DNA from 2 places in the Carboxydocella thermautotrophica DSM 16521 genome. Region 2 is predicted to be linked to the other one. Evidence: riboswitches for the same ligand, from Rfam matches in the RefSeq annotation. Region 2 holds a riboswitch; the other holds the start of a gene.
What was found. Region 2 has a riboswitch for glycine ahead of B5D20_RS02885 (pyridoxal-phosphate-dependent aminotransferase family protein). Riboswitches for the same ligand answer to the same signal wherever they lie in the genome.
Positions count from the first base shown of each region.

Region 1 (3,885 bases), on a different contig from region 2:
AAAGAATATCTACCATGTCATGGCAGTAAATCCTGACAAATATCCCAAAGTTAATGCTAAAGGAGCTCGAGCTTTTATCGCCTTTTTACTTAAACCGGACACCCAGAAGTTGATCGGCCAGTTTGGGGTGGATAAATATGGCCAGCCCCTGTTTTATCCTGATGCTATAAAACAGTAACAAAGTAGGTGCAAGGGATGGAATTGATCTGGGAAGGGATGGTTCAGGCGCTGAAATTATTGTTCCAGGGGGACCGGGAAACCTGGGCCATTATTGCCCTTTCTTTGCGGGTTTCAGGTACAGCTACTATCTTAAGTCTTGTCATAGGGATTCCCCTGGGTGTGTACCTGGCTTTAGGGGATTTTCGGGGGCGGCGCTTGCTGGTGACTCTGGTTAACAGCGGTATGGGTATGCCGCCGGTGGTAGCTGGTCTGCTGGTGACCATTTTGCTCTGGCGTAATGGGCCCCTGGGTTTCTTTCATCTTCTCTATACCCCTGCCGCCATGATTATCGCTCAGACTTTGATTGCTGCTCCTATCATTGTGGGGTTGACTATGGCCGCCATTCAACAGATTAACCCCAAATTGGTCTGGCAGCTGCAATCTTTAGGGGCGAGTCCTTTACATATTATCGGGATCCTGTTAAAGGAGGCCCGTTATTCCCTGCTGGCAGCAGTGATGGCAGGATTTGGGGCAGTGGTTTCGGAAGTAGGTGCTTCCATGATGGTAGGGGGCAATATCCAGGGGGAAACCCGGGTTTTAACCACAGCAACAGTAATGGAAGTAAGTAAAGGCAATTTTGGCCTGGCCATGGCTTTGAGTTTTGTTCTGCTATTTTTAAGTTATGGAGTAACCTATCTGCTCACCCTGTTGCAGCAAAGGAGAGGTTGAAATGGGCTGGCCGCTGTTACTGGAAAATCTACAGGTAAAGCGCGGGGGTAAGCTGGTACTTGCCGTGCCGCGCTTAGAGCTTGGAGCCGGGGAAATCATGGCGGTGCTGGGTCCCAATGGGGCAGGCAAAAGTACATTGCTGCTGACAGTGGCCGGGATCCTCTGTCCCAGCCAGGGCAGCATTCGCGCCGGGGAAATGGTCTGGGGCCCGGGCCGGGACCCTTATCAATGGCGCCAGGCGGTAACCCTGGTTTTTCAGGAGGCATTGCTGGTCAGTGGAACCGTACTGGATAATGTCACCCTGGGGCTGAAATTTCGTGGCCTATCTGCCCGGGAGCGGGAACAGCTGGCCGGGCCCTGGCTGGAACGGCTGGGCTTGACGGAGCTGGCCCGGCGCCGAGTTCAAGATTTAAGTGGAGGGGAAGCTCAGCGGGTAGCCCTGGCCCGTGCCCTGGTTCTTAAGCCCCAGGTGCTCTTGCTGGATGAACCTTTTGCCGCTGTGGATGCACCTACCCGTAGCCGTCTCCTGCGGGAATTGCGTCTGTTATTGAAAGAAACGGGCATCACCACCCTGTTCATTACCCATGACTTTCGGGAATTGCCGTTACTGGCTGACCGGGGGCTGGTACTGTTGCAGGGGCAAATGGCTCAGGTGGGAACGGTACGGGAACTGGCCGAACGGCCGGCTAGTGAGGCGATAGCTCGTTTTTTTGGGGTGGAAAATCTCTGGCCTACCGGAGGGAGTCTGCCGGGTTTAAAGGAACTGCCGCCCGGTCTGGGGGCTATTCCGGCCCGGTGCGTGCGAATCCTCGGCGCCAAACCGGCTGTAGCCGGTGAGAGCTGGCTTTGGCCTGGGAAGGTAAAATATGTGGAAGAACACTGGGATGGGGTTTACTATTGTCTCCTTTGTGAAGGACTGGAAGTTTGGGGCTGGGCAGATAACCAGCTGCGGCTGCAATTAGGGGAACAGGCCTGGGCAGTAATCAATAAAAAACAGTTACATTATATTGAAACCCGGAATAGCCTAAATTTTTTGTCAGATCAAGAAGGACTTCCGGGTTAGTTGGCGAATATATTATAAATGGAGACCTGCCTTGAAACTGAATATACGGGGGAGGAAGAGGTCGGGAGAGACCCTTAAAGGGCGCCGAAGGAGCAAGATGGGCGGTTGGCGGCCGCAGATCAAAACTCTCAGGCAAAAGAACTGACTTCAGACCCCACTCTGGAGAGCTTTCGGGTAGACTGCCAGGTTGCCCGAAACACCCAAGGGGAAGCCCGTAACTATTGCGGGTAATCTCTCAGGTAACCAGGACAGAGAAAAGCCAAAAAGGCTTGTCTCTGTCCTTTTTATTTGTCCCCATTGGCACATACTAATGTTAAGGAGGTGTTCCTGTTGGCAGAATTGAAACGCACTCCCCTTTATGAGTTGCATATAGCCGCCGGAGCGAAGATGGTGGATTTTGGGGGCTGGGAAATGCCGGTTCAGTACAGTGGCATTATCGATGAACACCAGACCGTCCGCCAGGCAGCAGGTCTCTTTGATGTCTCCCACATGGGGGAAATTACCGTTAAAGGCCCCGGGGCCCTGGCCTTTCTGGAAAAGTTGCTGCCCAACCAGGTGGCCAGGTTAGCAAAAGGGCAAATCCTCTATTCTCCCATGTGCTATGAACACGGTGGCACGGTGGATGACCTGCTGGTATACAAGGAGGATGAGGAGGAATATCTCCTTGTAGTCAATGCCGGCAATACTGATAAGGATTATGAATGGATCAAGCAGCTGGCCCCGGCAGGAGTGGAGGTGGAAAACATTTCCCATACTGTGGCCCAGCTGGCCATTCAGGGACCTCAGGCTACTGCGATCCTTAAGCCCCTTACTCCCGTTCAGTTAGATGCTATTCGCTACTACTGGTTCACCCGAGGTGAGGTTGCGGGCATACCCTGTATTATCTCCCGCACCGGCTACACCGGGGAGGATGGCTGGGAACTTTATTGTTCACCGGACCAGGCCAGGCAGCTCTGGCAAACCCTGCTTACGGCTGGACAGGATAAGGGTATTAAGCCTATCGGTTTGGGGGCCCGGGATACCCTGCGCTTTGAGGCTGCTATGCCTCTATATGGCCATGAACTGAGCGAAGATATTACACCCCTGGAAGCTGGCCTGAAGAGATTCATCGCCCTTGATAAACCGGAAGATTTCATCGGCAAGCCTGCTCTTACGGCCCAGGCTGAAGCAGGACTGAAGCGCAAGCTGGTAGGTCTGGAAATGGTAGAGCGGGGCATTGCCCGGCAGGGTTACCTGGTAGTCAACCAGGGACAGGAAATCGGGGTAGTAACCTCTGGAACCATGGCACCTACCCTGGGCAAGAATCTGGCCATGGCTCTGGTGGCTATAGAAGTAGCTCAACCTGGCCAGGAAGTGGCTGTATTAATTCGTAACAAGGAAGTAAAGGCAAAAATAACTAATTTGCCTTTTTATAAAAGAGGGAGGTAATTGAGTATGAGTAAGGTACTGGCAGACTTAAAGTATACCAAAGAACATGAATGGGTAAAAATCGAAGGCAATATTGCTACTATCGGCATTACAGATCACGCTCAGGAAGCCCTTGGCGACGTAGTTTTTGTAGATTTGCCGCCGGTAGGTACAGAAATCAGTGCTGGAGAAAGCTTCGGTACTGTGGAATCAGTAAAAGCCGTTTCAGATATTTATGCTCCTGTAACAGGCAAAGTGATAGAAGTAAACCAGGAGCTTATCGACGCCCCTGAAAAAATCAATGAAGATGCCTATGCTGCCTGGATGGTCAAGGTGGAAATCAGCGAAGAACCGGCGGATTTGCTGACTGCTGACGAATACGAAGAATTGCTGGCCAACGAATAAGAGCGAGGGGGCATAACCGCATGTATATACCGCATACCGAGGCTGAGCGGCGGGAAATGCTGGCCGCTATGGGAGTGAACAGTATTGAGGACTTGTTTGCTGACATTCCGGCGGAAGTGAAA
Region 1 covers NZ_FUXM01000007.1:67,944-71,828, forward strand. The annotation lists gene B5D20_RS04540 (ABC transporter substrate-binding protein) at 1-178, shown strand, start outside; gene B5D20_RS04545 (ABC transporter permease) at 196-888, shown strand; gene B5D20_RS04550 (ABC transporter ATP-binding protein) at 890-1,951, shown strand; glycine riboswitch at 2,004-2,105, shown strand; gene gcvT (glycine cleavage system aminomethyltransferase GcvT) at 2,282-3,379, shown strand; gene gcvH (glycine cleavage system protein GcvH) at 3,386-3,763, shown strand; gene gcvPA (aminomethyl-transferring glycine dehydrogenase subunit GcvPA) at 3,784-3,885, shown strand, end outside.
Region 1: it holds a riboswitch for glycine, as region 2 does, so the genes downstream of both, gcvT (glycine cleavage system aminomethyltransferase GcvT) here and B5D20_RS02885 (pyridoxal-phosphate-dependent aminotransferase family protein) in region 2, are expected to answer to the same signal.

Region 2 (3,885 bases):
CGATATTTCCACTATTACTCCAGAAATGAGAATGCAGGATCGGGGCTGGTAAAATGAAAATCGGGGTATTGGCTCTGCAGGGTGCTTTTCGGGAGCACCGGCTGGTGCTGGAAAAACTGGGTGTGGAAGTTGTTGAAGTACGTAAAAAGGAGCAATTGGCAGAGCTGGCGGGGCTGGTAATCCCCGGAGGTGAATCAACTACCATCGGCAAATTGATGGTGGATTTTGGCCTGCTCTCCGAAATCAAGGAGCGTTTTCAGCAGGGGATGGCGGTTTTTGGAACCTGTGCCGGCTTGATTCTGCTGGCAACCGAGATTATGGGCAGTGAACAGCCGCGGCTGGGCTTGATGGAGATGACTGTCAAGCGCAATGCCTATGGTCGACAGGTGGACAGCTTTGAAGTGGATTTGCCGGTTCCCGCTATCGGAGCACAGCCCCTGCGGGCGGTTTTCATCCGGGCCCCCTACATTGAACGAGTTGGTTCCGGGGTTGAGGTAATGGCTACCTTCCAGGACAAGATCGTCCTGGCCCGACAGGGCAAGGCGCTGGCGGCGGCTTTCCATCCCGAGCTGACCGAGGATTATCGTTTGCATCAGTATTTTGTGGATTTGTGTAAAAAATAAGTGAATGTCACTTGACATAAGACATTTGTCTTCGTATAATTGTAAACAAAAATGAATACAGCTTCTGGATGAAGGTTGCAGAAGAAGGTAACGGGGTTTACCCGTTACCGCCGAAGGGGCAAGGCGGTATTATGCCGCTCAAACTCTCAGGTGGCTTTTGAGCCAGGTACTGTAACCGGACAGACCTCTGGAGAGACCTGGCAAGACCGGGCGCCGAAGGAGCAAGCCTGCCAGCCGGCAGGTCAATCTCTCAGGCAAAAGGACAGGGAGCGACAGGATGCGTTTGTGGCTTCGTTTACCCTTTTAGCAGCAGTGACCAGAGGACCAATCAGGAGATTGGTCCTTTCTTATAATTCCATCTAACCATCATCTCATAAGGGTAACCCGTTGAAAGGGAACATAGGCAGGAAACAGGCAAGAGAGCCGGTGGTTGGTGCGAACCGGTCCTGGGAACTGCTGAATCCGCCCTGGAGGGGATCCACCGAAGGGCCGTGGCCTGGTAAGTGGATACGGTGGCGCCGTTATCGCATCGAGAGGGTCAAGGGGATATTATTGCCTTTTGGCCAATTAGGGTGGCAACGCGGGAACAAGCTCTCGTCCCTAAAGCTGAGGCTTTATGGATGAGAGCTTTTCTATTTATAATAATCATCTAAATCCGGGAGAGGGGTTGATTTTAATGTTGCAGGACAAAAAGTATCTAATGATTCCTGGGCCGACACCTATTCCACCGGCGGTCCAGCAGGCCATGATTCGGCCCATGATCGGTCACCGCAGTGGGGACTTTGCCAAACTGCACGAACGGCTGATTAAAAAGGCCAAACAGGTTTTTCAGACTGAAAAGGACCTGTTTATTCTCACCCAGTCCGGTACGGGGGGACTGGAAACGGCAGTGGCCAATGTGATCAGCCCTGGGGACAAGGTACTGGCCCTGGTTACCGGTAACTTCGGCGAGCGTTTTGCCAAAATCGCCCGTTTATACGGAGCAGAGGTAGATGCTCTGGAGTTCCCCTGGGGTGAAGCCATTGATTTGAAACAGGTAGAGGAAAAGCTGGCTACCAATCAGTACCGGGCCGTGCTGGCTACCCACAATGAGACTTCCACCGGTGTTACCAATGATATCGGGGGTCTGGGAGCCCTGGTGGCCAAAACCGATGCTGTCCTGCTGGTGGATGCCGTCAGCTCCATGGGCGGGATGGATATCCGCACTGATGAATGGCAGGTGGATATCATGGTTACCGGTAGCCAGAAGGCCTTGATGTTGCCGCCGGGGCTGGCTCTGGTCAGTGTCAGTGAAAAGGCCTGGCAGGCTATGGAGACGGCCAAAGCTCCCCGTTTCTACTTCTGCCTGAAGCAGGCCAGAAAAAATATGGCGGAGTGGAATACCGCCTGGACTCCCAATGTTACCCTCTTTTACGGGCTGGAAGCTGCTCTGGACATGATCCTGGCGGAAGGCTTACCGGAAGTCTTTGCCCGGCATGCCCTTATGACAAAAGCTACCCGGGCCGCTATCAGAGCACTGGGCCTGGAGTTGCTGGCTGCTGATGAAGTAGCTTCCCATACTGTAACTGCTGTTAAGGGCAATGACCAGCTCAATACCGAAGACCTGCGCAAGGTATTGCGTACCAAATACGGGGTGACTTTTGCCGGTGGCCAGGGCAAACTGAAGGGCAAGATTTTCCGTATCGGCCACATGGGTTATGCCGATAAGCTGGATATTATCCTGGCTATTGGGGCGCTGGAAATGGCCCTGGTTGAAGTGGGCTATCCGGTACAGCTGGGTGCCGGTGTGGCTGCCGCCCAGAAGGTATTTCTGGAAGGGTAAGAGGTTTCGCAGTTAATGAAGTTAGATAAGGGGAAAGGGGATTTTTATGCGGATACTGGTCTTAGATGGTGTCAGTGAAAAAGGAATAGATATCTTGCGGGAACCCGGGTTTACTGTGGATGTTATCGAGGAAAAGCTGAGTGAGCAGCAACTGGTGGAGATGATTCCCGCCTATGATGCCGTGGTGGTGCGCAGTGCTACCAAGATCACTGCCCCCATTATTGCGGCGGGGGTAAACCTGAAGGTAATCGGCCGCGCCGGTGTCGGGGTAGACAATATCGATGTTCAGGCTGCTACTCAGCATGGTATTATTGTGGTCAATGCTCCCGATGGCAATACCATTGCCGCGGCTGAACACACTCTGGCCCTGATGCTGGCCCTGGCTCGCCATGTACCCCAGGCCAATGAGGCCTTGAAAAAGGGGAAATGGCTGCGCAAGGAATTTACCGGCGTGGAGCTGCGGGATAAAATCCTGGGGGTTATTGGGCTGGGGCGGATTGGTACCGCAGTGGCCAAACGGGCCCAGGGCTTTGCCATGAAGGTCATCGGTTATGACCCCTATATCACCCATGAGCGGGCCCGGGAAATCGGGGTGGAACTGGTGTCCCTGGAGGATGTCTATCGGGAAGCGGACTTTATCACCGTGCATTTGCCCAAAACCAAGGAAACGGTTAACCTGATTAACCGGGAAGCCCTGGCCAAAATGAAGCCGGGGGTACGGATTATCAATGTTGCCCGCGGTGGCATCATCAATGAACAGGATCTGTATGAGGCTCTGAAGACAGGTAAGGTGGCCGGAGCAGCGCTGGATGTCTTTGAAGTGGAACCCACGACGGAAAGCCCGTTGTTTGAACTGCCCAATGTGGTAGTTACCCCGCATCTGGGGGCATCTACCGAGGAAGCCCAGGTCAATGTGGCTCTGGATGTGGCCCGGGAGATTGTCACCATCCTGCAGGGCGGCATGGCCCAGAATGCTGTGAATATGCCGGCCATTCCCAAAGAAGATGCACTGGTTGTTAAACCTTATCTGGCCCTGGCGGAAAAGCTGGGCAAGTTTATCTCCCAGCTCACTTCCGAGTTTGAGAATATCGAAATCACCTATGCCGGGGATGTAGCCTGCATCAATACCGCTCCCCTGACTACCGCCATCATCAAGGGGATTATGGAATCCTACAGTGATGTGCCGGTCAGTTATGTCAATGCGGTACAGCTGGCCAAGGGGCGGGGCCTGCGCATCATGGAAACCAGGGAAGAAGAGGCCCATGACTATACCAACCTGATTACCGTCAAACTGACAGGCGGGCCCTGTCCTAAAGCCGTTGGCGGTACCCTCTTCCGGGATAATGATGCCCGCATCGTCTTAATAGACGGTTATCGCATCGACATGGTGCCGGAAGGCTACATGCTGGTTGCCCCCCATATTGATAAGCCCCGGATCAT
Region 2 covers NZ_FUXM01000004.1:89,417-93,301, reverse strand. The annotation lists gene pdxS (pyridoxal 5'-phosphate synthase lyase subunit PdxS) at 1-52, shown strand, start outside; gene pdxT (pyridoxal 5'-phosphate synthase glutaminase subunit PdxT) at 54-623, shown strand; glycine riboswitch at 801-899, shown strand; T-box leader at 1,002-1,228, shown strand; gene B5D20_RS02885 (pyridoxal-phosphate-dependent aminotransferase family protein) at 1,300-2,445, shown strand; gene serA (phosphoglycerate dehydrogenase) at 2,492-3,885, shown strand, end outside.